DNA from 2 places in the Bradyrhizobium sp. CCGE-LA001 genome. Region 1 is predicted to be linked to the other one. Evidence: predicted binding sites of a transcription regulator. Region 1 holds the regulator's gene; the other holds the start of a gene.
What was found. Region 1 encodes PhoB, which activates phosphate uptake and scavenging genes when phosphate is short. Its sites were predicted from a motif close to TGTCATNNANCTGTCAT; they were not measured.
Positions count from the first base shown of each region.

Region 2: BCCGELA001_RS22590 (OprO/OprP family phosphate-selective porin) is a predicted target of PhoB. The motif match lies at 1,432-1,448, and genes of this name have one in related genera.

Region 1 covers NZ_CP013949.1:7,548,682-7,556,484, reverse strand. The annotation lists gene pstS (phosphate ABC transporter substrate-binding protein PstS) at 1-52, shown strand, start outside; gene pstC (phosphate ABC transporter permease subunit PstC) at 207-1,196, shown strand; gene pstA (phosphate ABC transporter permease PstA) at 1,201-2,046, shown strand; gene pstB (phosphate ABC transporter ATP-binding protein PstB) at 2,043-2,864, shown strand; gene phoU (phosphate signaling complex protein PhoU) at 2,876-3,592, shown strand; gene phoB (phosphate regulon transcriptional regulator PhoB) at 3,615-4,322, shown strand; gene BCCGELA001_RS34325 (GcrA family cell cycle regulator) at 4,563-5,075, opposite strand; gene BCCGELA001_RS34320 (aspartate aminotransferase family protein) at 5,545-6,753, shown strand; gene argF (ornithine carbamoyltransferase) at 6,753-7,676, shown strand.
Region 2 covers NZ_CP013949.1:4,848,238-4,856,040, forward strand. The annotation lists gene BCCGELA001_RS22585 (DegQ family serine endoprotease) at 1-1,196, opposite strand, end outside; gene BCCGELA001_RS22590 (OprO/OprP family phosphate-selective porin) at 1,509-3,122, shown strand; gene BCCGELA001_RS22595 (winged helix-turn-helix transcriptional regulator) at 3,164-3,538, opposite strand; gene BCCGELA001_RS22600 (zinc-binding alcohol dehydrogenase family protein) at 3,661-4,674, shown strand; gene BCCGELA001_RS22605 (DUF1330 domain-containing protein) at 4,790-5,086, opposite strand; gene BCCGELA001_RS22610 (SDR family NAD(P)-dependent oxidoreductase) at 5,095-5,883, opposite strand; gene BCCGELA001_RS22615 (Bug family tripartite tricarboxylate transporter substrate binding protein) at 6,083-7,060, shown strand; gene rplQ (50S ribosomal protein L17) at 7,140-7,556, opposite strand; gene BCCGELA001_RS22625 (DNA-directed RNA polymerase subunit alpha) at 7,699-7,803, opposite strand, start outside.

The DNA.
Region 1 (7,803 bases):
CAGCGTCGTCCAGCAGGTCGAGAAGACCTGGGCTGCCGAAATCAAGAGCTGAGGCTCTCCTCTCGCGTCCCGGAGGCGGCGGAGCCTGAAGTGCTGGGCCGCTGATCCGCAAGAACCAAGCCCCGGATGGGCTAGCGCCGCATCCGGGGCCCCGCACCAAAAACAAGCGTATACATAAACGGGTACAGGGGATCGGCGTGGCAGAGATGGCCGTTCAGAGCGATGTAATCGACGACGCCGGACCGTATGATCGCGCCAAGGCTTTGAGCGCGTTCAAGCTCGGCGACGTCACCTTCTACTGGATCACGCGGCTTTCCGCAATCTCGGTGCTGCTTATCCTCGGCGGCATCATCATGTCCTTAATTGTCGGAGCCTTCCCCGCGATCAAGGAATACGGCCTGCCGTTCCTGTGGACGCAGCGCTGGGCGCCGTCGGCCGATCCGCCCGTGCTCGGCGCGCTCGGGCCGATCTACGGCACGCTCGTCACCTCCTTCATCGCGATGCTGATCGCCATTCCGGTCGGTCTCGGCATTGCGATCTTCCTCACCGAGCTCTGCCCGCAATGGCTGCGCCGCCCGATCGGCATGGCGGTCGAGCTGCTCGCCGGCATTCCCTCGATCATCTACGGCATGTGGGGCTTCTTCGTGCTCGGCCCGTTCCTGGCCAACACGTTCCAGCCCTTCATGATCAGGGTCTTCGACGGCGTCCCCGTGCTGGGCGCTATCTTCGCAGGGCCTCCGTCCTACCTCAGCCTGTTCAACGCGGCGCTGATTCTCGCCATCATGGTGCTGCCCTTCATCACGTCGATCTCGGTCGACGTGTTCAAGACGGTGCCGCCGGTGCTCAAGGAAGCCGCCTACGGCGTCGGCTGCACCACTTGGGAAGTCGTCCGCAGCGTGGTGATCCCCTACACCCGCGTCGGCATCATCGGCGGCGTCATGCTGGCGCTCGGCCGCGCGCTGGGCGAGACCATGGCGGTGACCTTCATCATCGGCAATTCGTTCCGCATCTCCTCCTCGATCTTCGCGCCGGGCACCACGATCTCGGCGGCGATTGCTTCCGAGTTCGCCGAAAGCGACGGCCTGCACCAGTCCGGCCTGATCCTGCTCGGCCTCTTGCTGTTCGTGCTGACGTTCTTCGTGCTCGCGGCCGCCCGGTTGATGCTGCTGCGCCTGGAAACCAAGGCGGGGAAGTGAAGCCATGAACCCGATCTATTTACGCCGCCGCCGCTGGGACATCGTCATTCGCGGCCTCTGCATCGCAGCCGCAGCGTTCGGCGTCACCTGGCTCGCGCTGATCTTGGCAACACTGCTTTACAACGGCCTTGCCGGGCTCAACCTCCAGGTCTTCACCGAGAACACGCCGCCGCCCGGATCGAACGAGGGCGGTCTGCTCAACGCCATCGTCGGCTCGCTCATCATGACCGTGATCGGCGTCGGCATCGGCGCGCCGCTCGGCCTGTTCGCCGGCACCTATCTCGCCGAGTACGGCCGCAACGACAAGCTGACCTCGGTGATCCGCTTCATCAACGACATTCTCCTGTCGGCGCCCTCGATCATCATCGGCCTGTTCATCTACGGCGCGGTGGTGGTGCCGATGCGGGGCTTCTCGGCCATCGCCGGCGCGCTGGCGCTCGCCGTCATCGTGATCCCGGTCGTGGTGCGCACCACCGAAGACATGCTGCTGCTGGTGCCGAACCCGCTGCGCGAGGCGGCCTCCGCGCTCGGTCTGCCGCGGTCGCTGGTGATCAAGCGCATCGCCTATCGGGCCGCGCGCTCCGGCCTCATCACCGGCGTGCTGCTGGCGACTGCCCGCGTCGCGGGCGAGACCGCGCCGCTGCTGTTCACGGCGCTGTCGAACCAGTTCTTCAGCCTCGGCCTGAACAAGACGATGGCCAACCTGCCGGTGACCATCAACAACTTCGTGCAGAGCCCCTACGAATATTGGAAGCAACTCGCCTGGAGCGGCGCGCTGCTCATCACTCTGACTGTGCTTGCCCTGAACATTGGCGCGCGCATCCTTGGCGCCGAGAGGACTGCAAAATGAGCGAAATGTCTGTTTCCGTCAGTGCGCCGACCGTTCACCCCGGCTCGCAGCCGTTGCCCGAGGCGCCCGCCAAGGTCACCGCGCGCAACCTGAACTTCTATTACGGTGAGCACCACGCGCTGAAGAACATCAATCTGGCGCTCGGCACCAACCGCGTCACGGCGTTCATCGGCCCGTCGGGCTGCGGCAAGTCGACCCTGCTGCGCATCTTCAACCGGATGTACGATCTCTATCCGGGCCAGCGTGCCACCGGCCAGCTGTTGCTGGATCAGACCAACATCCTCGATCCTAAGCTCGACCTCAACCTGCTGCGCGCCCGCGTCGGCATGGTGTTCCAGAAGCCGACGCCGTTCCCGATGACGATCTACGAGAACATCGCCTTCGGCATCCGCCTCTACGAGAAGATCTCGAAATCCGAGATGGATGATCGGGTCGAGAAGGCGCTGCGCGGCGGCGCGTTGTGGAACGAGGTCAAGGACAAGCTCAACGCCTCCGGCCTGTCGCTCTCCGGCGGCCAGCAGCAGCGTCTCTGCATCGCGCGCACCGTCGCGGTGCGGCCCGAGGTGATCCTGTTCGACGAGCCCTGCTCGGCGCTCGATCCGATCTCGACCGCCAAGGTCGAGGAGCTGATCCAGGAACTGTCCGAAAATTACACGATCGCGATCGTCACCCATAACATGCAGCAGGCGGCCCGTGTCTCCGACAAGACCGCCTTCATGTATCTCGGCGAGCTGATCGAGTTCGACGACACCAGCAAGATCTTCACGTCGCCGAGCGACCGGCGCACGCAGGATTACATCACCGGCCGGTTCGGCTGAGGAGACGGGACATGGGTTCTGAACATACCGCAAAGGCCTTCGACACCGACCTCCAGGAGCTCACCCGCCTGGTCGCCGAGATGGGGGGCATCGCCGAGCGCATGATCGTCGACTCCGTCGACGCGCTGATCCGCCGCGACGTCGCACTCGGCCAGCGCGTCGTCACCATCGACGCCGAGCTCGACGCGCTGCAGAAGCGCATCGAGGAGCGCGCCGTGCTCACCATCGCCCGCCGCCAGCCGATGGCGGTCGACCTGCGCGAGATCGTCGGCGCCATGCGCGTCGCGACCGATCTGGAGCGCATCGGCGACCTCGCCAAGAACATGGGCAAACGCGTCGCCGCGCTGGATGCGGACTTCCATCCGCTGAAGCTGTTTCGCGGCCTCGAGCACATGACCGACCTCGTGCAGCAGCAGGTCAAGTCGGTGCTGGACGCCTATGCCGCGCATGACCTGCCGGCGGCGATGGCGGTGTGGAAGGGCGACGAGGAGGTCGACGCCATCTGCACCTCGCTGTTCCGCGAGCTCCTCACCTACATGATGGAGGATCCGCGCAACATCTCGTTCTGCATCCACCTGATGTTCTGCGCCAAGAACATCGAGCGGATCGGCGACCACGCCACCAACATCGCCGAGACCGTGTTCTACATGATCGAGGGTCAGGCGATGACCGACAAGCGGCCGAAGGGCGACATGACGACCTTCGCCACGACGGTCCCGAATACCTGACGACTTAAGGAGCGACGACCACATGGGCGCACGCATTATGGTGGTTGAAGACGAAGAAGCTCTCACCGAGCTTCTGCGCTACAACCTCGAAGGCGACGGCTATGACGTGGAGACGGTGATGCGCGGCGACGACGCCGACACTCGCCTCAAGGAACACATCCCCGATCTGATCGTGCTCGACTGGATGCTGCCGGGGCTGTCAGGCATCGAGCTGTGCCGGCGTCTGCGCACCCGTCCCGAGACCAAGCAGCTGCCGATCATCATGCTCACCGCGCGCGGCGAGGAGAGCGAGCGGGTGCGGGGTCTTGCGACCGGCGCCGACGATTACATCGTCAAGCCGTTCTCGGTGCCGGAGCTGCTGGCGCGGGTGAAGGGCCTTCTGCGGCGGGCAAGCCCGGAGCGGCTCGCCACTGTGCTGGCCTATGGCGACATCGAGCTCGACCGCGACAAGCGCCGCGTCGCGCGCTCGGGCCGGCCGATCGATCTCGGCCCGACCGAGTATCGCCTTCTGGAGTTCTTCCTGGAGCATCCGGGCCGCGTGTTCTCGCGCGAGCAACTGCTCGACAGCGTCTGGGGCCGCGACATCTACATCGACGAACGCACCGTCGACGTCCATATCGGCCGCCTGCGCAAGCTGCTCAATCTCGGCCGCGAGCAGGACCCGATCCGCACGGTCCGCGGTGCCGGCTATGCGCTCGACGATCGGTTTGCGAAGGCGGAGCAGACGTAAGGTTTTTGAGTTTGTTCGCTGGCAGCTGTGGCTACAATCTCAACTGTCGTCCCGGGGCGCGCGCAGCGCGAACCCGGGACCCATAAACACAAGACGTGGTTGGGCGACGACTCGGTGTGACCATCTCGCGCAACACTTGCGCCCTGAGGTTATGGATCCCCGCGTTCGCGGGGGTGACACCGAGCAATTGGAGCCGTCATCGCGCGACGGCTGCTGTCCTTGCAGTCAGTTAAACCCCGCTCACCGCGTGCTCGGCTTGGCCGGCGCGCGCCGACGATCCGCTGCGGGCTGATAGGCGACGCGCGAGTGCTGGGCGCAGTAGGGCAGGCCGGAGAGCGCCTTGCCGCCGCAGAAGAAGAAATCCGGGCTCGAGGGATCGCCGACCGGCCAGTGGCAGGTCGCCTCGTTCAATTCCAGCAGCGACAGCCGCTGGCTCATCGGCACCACGTTGTCGTAGGTGACGGGCTCTGCCTCGACCTCGACCTCGAAGGCCTGCGCCAGCGCGGTGTTGCCGCGTGAGATCGGACGGGTCACCCGCATCATGTGCTGCGCCGGACGCGCCTTGCGCGGCCGGGGCGCGGCCGAAGACGGACTCTTGGCGCGGCCGGACAGGCCGAGCCTGTGCACTTTGCCGATCACGGCATTGCGGGTCACATTGCCGAGCTCAGCCGCGATCTGGCTGGCCGAAAGTCCGGCCTCCCAGAGCTTTTTCAGCTGCTCGACGCGATCATCGGACCAGGTCAAAACCGTCATTGCACCCTTTCCCTCGCTGCGCGCCGCCATCCTGGGGCCTCGCAGCGAATGCCTAAGCCTTGAAAAAACCCGTGCCGCCAGAATCCCTTAAGGCTCGCCGGGCGCGCAACGAGCGCCCGAACGTTTACGCCGGTACATGAGGACTCTTGGGATCAGAACCGCTGCACGAGATGTCGTATCTGACAGTCCAAACGCTACAATATGGCGTGACTCCCGCGCAAGAGTCCGCCGACTCGCTTCCACATGTTCCGTGGTGAAAACCCCGCAAAATCGGCACCGCAAGACTACGGAATCAGCGTTTCGCGAGGCTTTCCGGGCGGCATTGACACCCGTCTTGCCAGGCATAAGATAGTGCCGCGTGCCGCCCTTAAAAGGCGGCACGTTTCGTTTTCCGGACCGGTCAATGGTGCGCTGCGCAAGGCATACCAGGCAGGTCTCAACATTCAAATGCAACATCCAAGTGATGGTCATGACCAACAGCGCCGCGCCGCATCTGCTTCCCGTTTTCGCCAGGGCCGACCTTGGTTTCGAGCGCGGCGAAGGCTGCTGGCTGATCGCGACCAATGGCGATCGCTATCTCGATTTCACCTCGGGTGTTGCGGTGAACGCGCTCGGCCATTGCCATCCGGCGCTGGTCAAGGCCTTGCAGGAGCAGTCGACGAAGCTCTGGCACATGTCGAACCTGTTCCAGAGCCCGGATGGCGAGAAGCTCGCCGTGCGCCTGTGCAACGAGAGCTTTGCGGACTTCGTGTTCTTCTGCAATTCCGGCGCCGAAGCGCTGGAGGGTGTGATCAAGCTGGTCCGCCACCATCACTTCTCCAAGGGCCATCCGGAACGCTATCGCATCATCACCTTCGAAGGCGCCTTCCACGGCCGCACGCTGGCGACGCTGGCCGCGACCGGATCTGCAAAATATCTCGAAGGTTTCGGCCCGCCGATGGACGGTTTCGACCAGGTCCCGCATGGTGACATCGACGCCGTGAAGAAGGCGATCGGTCCGCAGACCGCCGGCATCCTGATCGAGCCGATCCAGGGCGAGGGCGGCGTGCGTTCGTCGACGCCCGCCTTCCTCAAGGCGCTGCGCCAGCTCTGCGACGAGAAGGGTCTGCTGCTCGCTTTCGACGAAGTGCAGACCGGCATGGGGCGTACCGGCGATCTCTTCGCGCACCGGCGCACCGGCGTCACGCCTGACGTGATGTCGCTGGCCAAGGCGCTCGGCGGCGGCTTCCCGATCGGTGCGGTGCTGGCCACTGCGGAGGCGGCCGCCGGCATGGGGCCCGGCTCACACGGCTCGACTTTCGGCGGCAATCCGCTCGCGATCTCCGCTGCGAATGCCGTGCTCGACGTCATGCTCAAGCCCGGCTTCTTCGATCACGTGCAGAAGATGTCGCTGCTGCTCAAGCAGAAGCTCGCCTCTGTGATCGACCGCCACCCCGATATCGTCAGCGAAGTCCGTGGCGAAGGTCTGCTGATCGGCATCAAGGCGGTGGTGCCTTCGGCTGATCTCGTTGCCGCCTTGCGCAACGAAAAGCTGCTCACGGTCGGTGCCGGCGACAATGTCGTGCGCTTCCTGCCGCCTCTGATCGTCACCGAAGCCGAGATCGAGGACAGCGTCGGGCGGCTCGAGCGTGCTTGCGCTGCGATCTCGTCCAGTCAGACCAAGCGGGCGGCAAGCTGATGAGCAAGTCGCCGAGACACTTCCTCGACATCAACGAGCTCCCGTTGTCGGAGCTCAAGCGCATGCTCGCCGCATCCTCCGCCATGAAGGCGAAGCAGAAGGCGCATCAGCCGGTCAGGCCGCTCCAAGGCAAGACGCTGGCGATGATCTTCGAGCGTCCTTCGACGCGGACGCGGGTGTCGTTCGACGTGGCCATGCGCCAGCTCGGCGGTGAGCCCATCATGCTCACCGGCGCCGAGATGCAGCTCGGCCGCGGCGAGACCATCGCCGACACCGCGCGCGTGCTGTCGCGCTATGTCGACGCCATCATGATCCGCATCCTCAATCACGAGGCGCTGCTGGAGCTTGCCGCCTATGCGACCGTGCCCGTCATCAACGGCCTGACGCGCCGTTCGCATCCCTGCCAGGTGATGGCCGACCTCATGACCTACGAGGAGCATCGCGGCCCGATCGAGGGCAAGACGGTGGCCTGGACCGGCGACGACAACAACGTGCTGGCGTCCTGGGCGCACGCCGCCGAGCGCTTCAAATTCCAGCTCAATGTTGCGACGCCTCCGGAGCTCGCACCCAAGAAGGTGATGCGCGACTGGATCAAGGCGACCAACGCGCCCATCGTGCTCGGCACCGATCCGGAAGCCGCGGTGAAGGGCGCCGACTGCGTCGTCACCGACACCTGGGTGTCGATGGGCGACAAGGAGGGCGAGCATCGTCACAACGTGCTCAAGCCGTACCAGGTCAACGGCAAGCTGATGTCGCTGGCCAAGCCCGACGCGCTGTTCATGCACTGCCTGCCGGCCCATCGCGGCGAGGAGGTCACGGACGAAGTGATCGACGGCCCGCAATCGGTCGTGTTCGACGAGGCCGAAAACCGTCTGCATGCGCAGAAGGGCATTCTGGCCTGGTGCTTCGACGCGGTGAAGTAGCGCCGGTGGAAGCCCGGCGACCGCCTTGCACACACTGTCGTCCCGGACAAGCGCCGCACAGCGGCGCGCCGATCCGGGATCCATAGCCACAGGAAGTTGTTTGGCGAGGACTCGGGGTTGTCATCTC
Region 2 (7,803 bases), 2.7 Mb from region 1:
GCATCCAGGCGCAGCTCGTCGGCGACGGCCGGCGTGATGGTCGAGACCTTCGCGCCCTGGAACGGCGAGCGTGCGGTGACGACCAGCTCGTTGCGCCCGGTGTCTGGCGCGGTCTCCAGCGCCACCGCCAGCTTCAACGGCTTGCCGCCGCGCTGCACGTCGATCTGCGCGGAGCCGCCGAGCGGGCGGGTCGCGAAACGGTAATCGAAGGCGTTGGGATCATCGACGGTCTGGCCGTCGATGCCGGTGATGAGATCGGAGGATTTCAGGCCGGCTTTCGCTGCCGGGCCGTTCGACACCACGCTCGCAACCAGCGCACCGGTCGGCGAGCGGAGGCCGAGGCTCTCGGCGATCTCGGGCGTTACAGCCTGCAATTTTGCACCTAACCACGGCCGCTTCACCGCCTTGCCGCCGCTCTTGGCGGAAGCGACGACGACGCGCACCATGTTGGCCGGGATCGCAAAGCCGATGCCTTGCGAGCCGCCGGAGCGCGAATAGATCGCGGTGTTGATGCCGGCGAGCCTGCCGGCCATGTCGACCAGGGCCCCGCCGGAATTGCCGGGATTGATCGCAGCGTCGGTCTGGATGAAGAATTGGTAGTCGGTGATACCGACCTGCGTGCGCGCCAGCGCCGAGATGATGCCGTGAGTCACGGTCTGGCCCACGCCGAAGGGATTTCCAATCGCGAGCACGACGTCGCCGACCAGAAGCTCGTCGGAATTGGTAAAGTCGAGAGTCGGGAATTTCTCCTTGGCGTCCTTCAGGCGGAGCACGGCGAGATCAGTGCGGGAGTCCTTCAGCAGGATCTCGGCCTCGAACTCGCGCTTGTCCGACAGCGACACCTTCACCTGGTCCGCACCTTCGATGACGTGCACGTTGGTGACGACGAGGCCGGAAGCGTCGACGATGACGCCGGACCCGAGCGAGCGCTGCATCTGCTCGGGCTGCTGGCCCGGCACGCCGAAGAAGCGGCGGAAGATCGGATCGTCGAGCAGCGGATTGCGGTTCTGCACGACCTTGGCCGCATAGACGTTGACGACCGCCGGCTGCACCCGCTGCACGATCGGCGCATAGGACAGCCGAAGCTCGGTCGGCGAGGCCGGGACACGGCGGTCCTGCGCGGCTGACGGGCTGAAGTGGCCCGAAGACACTATGCACAATGCCATGACGACGGCAGCACGGATCAATCGAAACATTCCTACCCTCTTGAAAAAGACGCCGGAATATAGGCGCCTTCGCCCGCCAATAGAAGGCCGCCGGGCCGCATTATTCGGCCTCTTTCAGCTGTGTCCGGCCCGCAAGCCCAGCGTGCGAAATGGCAAATTGCCATGACGATCGATTGGCATGATGCGCGTCATCCAGCATTGTGGTGTGGAGCGGATTCGGTTGCGGCGAATTGGCATCAGTGGGAACCGCGCAACCGGGGCGCAGCGTCGCGGAGCAGTCATCGATGAGACTTAGGCTCCGCCGGCGACTTGGGGAAGTTCGTCAAAGGATGGAGGCGTAACGTGAGCAGAACAAGACTTGCAGCCACGGCGATTAGTCTCGCCGGTGCGCTGGCGGCCTCGCAGGCCCAGGCCCAATCGGCAAGCAGCAGCGAGCAGGAGATCGCGCTGTTGAAGCAGCAGCTGAAGCTGCTGGAGCAGAAGCTCGACAAGCTCCAGAGCCAGACCGCGGCGAACACGGCGGCAACGGCGAAAGCCAAAGCCGAGGCAAAGGCTGAGGCCAAGGCCGAGGCGCGCTCGGAGGCAAAGGCCGCAGTCGCCAATGCCAACGCGGCGATTCCCGTCAAGGGGCCGGCGCCGGCCTCCGGCGTCGTCGTGACGATGCCGAACAACCGGCCGACCATCTGCACCGCAGACCAGGCCAACTGCGTCGCCATCACCAGCCGCCTGCATTGGGATGTCGGCGGATATGACTATCGTCCCAACACCGCGGCAACGGTGCCGCAGAAGCTCGACAGCGGCCAGAACGTCCGCCGCGCGCGCATCGGCGTCACCGGCAAGTTCTTCCACGACTGGAACTTCGCACTGGTCTACGATTTCGGCGGCTCGTCCGACGGATTTGGTGGCACCGCGCCGGGATCGCTGCCGGGCGGCGGCGTCTCCGGCGTCGAGAACGCCTATATCAGCTATACCGGCCTGAAGCCGTTCGGCGGCAAGATGGCGATCGAGGCCGGCATCATGGATCTGCCTTACACGCTCGACGAAGCGACGAGTTCGAACGACATCATGTTCATGGAGCGCGCCTCGCCCGGCGTGATCGCGACCAACATCGCCGCGGGCGACTTCCGCTCCGCGGCCGGTGCGCGCTGGTTCAACGATCAGCTCTGGATCGGCGGCTATGTCACGGGACCGTCGACCGGCGCGATCCATTCGGCTTCGAGCGTGACGCCGCCCGGCACCAGCGAGCAATATGGCGCCGTGGCGCGCGTGGCCGGCAATCCGATCAGCACCAAGGACTACTCGGTGCATATCGGCGCAAACGCGCAATGGCTGATCCAGCCGCCGCGCAATCTGATCGCCAACACCCAGACGGTCACGCTCAGCGATCGTCCGGAATTGCGTCTCGACCCGACCACGCTGATCTCGACTGGCGCCATCGCCAATGCCTCGGGCGCGCAGGTCTACAGCGTCGAGGCGGCGGCGACCTACGGCCCGTTCATCGTCCAGGGTGAGTACTTCTGGTACAATGTCGATCGCACCGCCAATACCGCCGTGCCGCTGGTCGGCGCGCCCAGCCTGAAATTCCAGGGCGGCTACGCGCAGGCCGGCTACGTGCTGACGGGCGAAGGCCGATCGTATAACGCGGCGAACGCAGCCTATCACGGCGTCAAGCCGGCGCATCCGTTCTCGCTTGACGGCAGCGGCTGGGGCGCGTGGGAGATCGCGGGCCGCTTCTCGACCATCGATCTCAACGATCAGCTCGCAACCGCCAACGGCGTCGCTGGCGGCCGGCAGACGGTCTACACGCTGGCACTCAACTGGTACGTCAACGGCAACGTCCGCTTCATGCTCGACTATCTGCACGGAACGGTGTCGCGGCAGGCCTCGCCGGTCTCGACCGCCGACGTCGGCTCGAAGTTCGACGCCGTCGCGATGCGCACGCAGTTTGCGTTCTGAGGGCCATCTCTCCCGGGAGCGGCACGCCGCTCCCGGGAGCTTTACGCCGCGCGCTTTTTCTTCACCAGCGCCGACGGCTGCGCGCCGGACAGGCGCTGCTGATGGCTCTCGCCCCAGGCCTTGAGGATATCGATCACCGGCCTCAGGCTCTCACCGACTTCGGAGAGGCAGTATTCCACGCGCGGCGGCACTTCGGCATAGACCTTGCGGACGACGAGCTTGTCCTCCTCCAGCGCGCGCAGCTGCTTCGTCAGCATGCGCTGGGTGATGCCGGGCATCCGGCGGCGCAGTTCGCCGAAGCGCTGGGTGCCGCTCTGGAGGTGATAGAGGATCACGCCCTTCCACTTGCCGTCGATCAGGTCCAGCGTCGCCTCGACCGAGCAGCCCGGGCGCCGGGTAAACTCTCGCCGTTTCATGCATGTTTTCCCAATAGTATCCAAACAGGGACTATATCCCCGAATTTACAGTACTTGCCAAATCGGGGCCAGAGCGACAGTTAGGACGGCGGGCGAACCAAGCCATCTGATGGAGACAAGCCATGAAGGCCATCGGCTACAAGAAATCGCTTCCGATCGAGGACGCGGATTCACTGATCGATTTCGAGACCGCGAAACCGGAGCCGAAGGGACGCGACATCCGCGTCGCGGTGAAGGCGATCTCGGCCAATCCCGTCGATTACAAGGTGCGCAAGCGCGCCGCCCCGCCCGAGGGCGAGACGAAGATTCTCGGCTATGACGCGGCCGGCGTGGTCGACGCCGTCGGGCCGGAGGTCACGCTGTTCAAGCCAGGTGACGAGGTGTTCTACGCCGGCTCGATCCTGCGCCAAGGCACCAATTCGGAATACCATCTGGTCGACGAGCGCATCGTCGGCAACAAGCCGAAGACCCTGTCCTTCGCGCAAGCCGCCGCCCTTCCCCTCACCTCCATCACCGCCTGGGAATTGCTGTTCGACCGTCTCGGCGCAGTGCCGGGCAAGAGCGTCGATCCGCGCACGCTGCTGATCACGGGCGGCGCCGGGGGCGTCGGCTCGATCCTGATCCAGCTCGCGCGCCGTCTCACCGGGCTGACGGTGCTCGCCACCGCGACGCGGCCGGAATCGCAAAAGTGGTGCCTCGATCTCGGTGCGCATGCGGTGATCGACCACGGCAAGCCCATGAAGGAGCAGATCGAGAAGCTGAAGCTCCCGCCGGTCGCGCTGGTGGCAAGCCTCACATTCACCGACCAGCATTACAAGGCGATCGCGGAGTTCATGGCACCGCAGGGCAAGTTCGGCCTGATCGACGATCCTCCGGAGTTCACCATGAGCACCTTCAAGGGCAAGGCGATCTCGGTGCATTGGGAATCGATGTTCACGCGCTCCTCGTTCCAGACGCCGGACATGATCGCGCAGCACCATCTGCTGGGTGACGTCGCCGACCTCATCGATAAGGGTGTGTTGCGCACCACGCTCGACCAAACATTTGGCACGATCAACGCAACCAATCTCAAGCGCGCTCACGCGCTGCTGGAGAGCGGCAAGTCGCGCGGCAAAATCGTGCTGGAGGGGTGGTAAGCAAAGGCTTCGTAGGGTGGGCAAAGGCGCGCTGCGCCGTGCCCACCATCTTCAGGACACGCACAACGAAAATGGTGGGCACGCTTTTGCTTTGCCCACCCTACGGCTACCGCAGTTATGGTTGAGCCGCGCCCTCGACGAACAGCAGCCGGCGCTCCAGCGCCGTCTGCCGCAGCTTGAGCGCCTCGGCATATTCCGGCGACGCGTACCATTCCTTCAGCCTCGCCATTGACGGGAATTCGACGACGACGATGGCCTTCGCCGGCAGGTTGCCTTCGGCCAGCTCGGCCTTGCCGCCGCGGACGAGATAACGCCCGCCATACTGCGCGATCGTCTTGGCGGCCAATGCGCGATAGGCTTCGAATCCATCGGGATCGCGCATCTCGACTTCGGAATTCACATAGGCTGTCATACGCCGACTCAAGCGATCGTGTTGACGATGCCACCTTCCGCGCGCAGCGCCGCGCCGTTGGTCGCGGACGCCTGTTTCGACGCGACATAGACCACCATGTTCGCGATCTCGTCGACGCTCGCAAAGCGCTGGAGCAGTGAGCTCGGGCGATGCTGCTTGACGAAATTGGCGGCGGCCTCGTCCACCGACTGGCCGTTCTGTTTGGCGAGATCCTTCACGAAGGTCTCGACGCCCTCGGACATGGTCGGGCCCGGCAGCACGGAATTGACGGTCACGCCGGTGCCGCTGGTGAGCTGCGCAAGGCCGCGCGCGACCGAGAGCTGGGCCGTCTTGGTCATGCCGTAGTGGATCATCTCGACGGGAATGTTGAGCCCGGACTCCGAGGAGATGAAAACGATGCGGCCCCAATTGCGCTCGAGCATGCCCTTCATGTACGCGCGCGACAGCCGGACGCCGCTCATCACGTTGACTTCGAAGAAGCGGCTCCAATCCTCGTCGGGGATCTCGAAAAAGTCCTTTGGCTCGAAGATGCCGGCATTGTTGACGAGGATGTCGACGTCGGGAAGCGCCGCGACCAGCGCCTTGCAGCCTGCCGCCGTCGAGACGTCGGCGGCGATGCCGCGGACCTTGGCGCCCGTCCCTTCCAGCTTGCGGACGGCGGCATCGACCTTGTCCCGGCTGCGGCCATTGATCACGACGCTGGCGCCGGAGGCGGCGAGGCCCTTGGCGATCGCGTGGCCGATGCCGGCGGTGGAACCGGTCACCAGGGCGGTTTTTCCGGAAAGGTCGATGTTCATGTAGTGTCTCCATCAAATCGATGACGCAAATATCGGAGGGGGCGGATCGGGTCGCAATCGGCACTCACCAATCAGTGAGACAAGGAGAACTGCTCCGGCGCGGTGGCCTCGCCCAGCCCTGTCTCGATTGCTGCTGGAACGATTATTGCTACGTCGGACCGAACTTCGAATGCTCACGTGAACAAGAAAGATTCATGCGATGAAAAGGACGGCCCTCACTGTTGCGCTCGGGTTGCTCGGTCTGATCAGCAGCCATTCGCTCGCGCAGGCGCAAGCAGCCTATCCCGAAAAACCGCTGCAACTGATCGTCCCCTTCCCGCCCGGCGGCGCCTCCGACGTGGTCGCACGCATCATCGGCGGCGAACTGGAGACCCGGCTCGGCAAGCCCGTGATCATCATGAACCGTCCCGGGGGCGGCACCACGATCGCGGCAAAGGAGGCCGCACGCGCGGCACCCGACGGATACACCCTGTTCTTCAGCTCGAATTCGAGCTTCACGCTGCCGGCGGCCGTGAAGGAAAGCGTGCCTTACGATGCGGCCAAGGATTTCGAGTCGCTCGGCCAGGTCGGCAAGATCACGCTGGCGCTGGTCACCTACAAGGACAATCCGATCAAGGACGTGGCTGCGCTCGTCACTGAGGCGAAGGCCAATCCCGACAAGCTGTCGCTGGCGTCCTTCGGCGTTGCGACCGTCTCGCATTTTGCAGGCGAGCTGTTCAAGTCAGGCGCCGGAATCAAGATGGTGCACCTACCCTACAAGGGCAGCGCTCCGGCGATGAACGACCTGATCGGCAAGCACATCCAATATCACGTCGACACGGTCATTGCCGTCAAGCCGCAGATCGAGGCCGGCACCGTCAAGGTGCTCGCCGTGTTCTCGGCCAAACGCACGCCGTTCCTGCCCGACGTGCCGACGCTCGCCGAGCTCGGCTACGGCAACATCGACTTCGCCTCATGGGGCGCCGTGGTCGCCCCCAAGGGCCTGCCACCGGCCGTTCGTGACAAGCTGAAGGCGGCCCTGGAGGAGATGATCAACAACCCGTCCGTGGCCGAACGCTTCGCCGCGGTCGGCTTCGAGCCCGGCTTCAAGCGATACGGCGACTGGCCGAGCGCGATCGGCAAGGAGACCGCCGAAATGAAGGAGATCGCGCAAAAGGCGGGGATCAAGGAGGAGTAGTCCTCCCGACGCGCCCTGTTCCCGGAAACAAAAACGGCGCCCAAGGGCGCCGTTTTCAATTCACAACTTGACGGGTGGCTTACGCCGCCTCGGCTTCCTTCTCCTGCACCGGACCGGAGTCCTGGCCCTTGGCATCGACGTCGCGATCGACGAACTCGATCACGGCCATCGCGGCGTTGTCGCCGTAGCGGAAGCCCGCCTTGATGATGCGGGTGTAACCGCCCTGGCGATCCTTGTAGCGGGTGGCCAGGACGTCAAACAGCTTCTTGACCTGATCCTTGTCGCGCATCTCGGAGATCGCTTGGCGGCGCATCGACAGGCCGCCCTTCTTGCCGAGGGTGACGAGCTTCTCGACGATCGGGCGAAGCTCCTTGGCCTTGGGCAGCGTGGTGACGATCTGCTCGTGCTTGATCAGTGCGGCCGCCATGTTGGCGAACATCGCCTTGCGGTGCTCGGCCGTGCGGTTGAGCTTCCGATGAACCTTGCCGTGACGCATGTGTGTAGTCCTTACGTAAAAACTGCCGCGACGGTTCGTCGGACATGTTGCTCAGGTGGGCTGCCTGCGTTCGCCCTAGCAGCGGGTAGTGAATGGCGATTAGCGAGATGTACTCGCTATTCGCCACTCCCCATTCGCCAACTCAGTAGTGATCCTCGAAGCGCTTGGCGAGCTCGTCGATGTTCTCCGGCGGCCAGCCCGGCACTTCCATACCGAGATGCAGACCCATCTGGGCCAGCACTTCCTT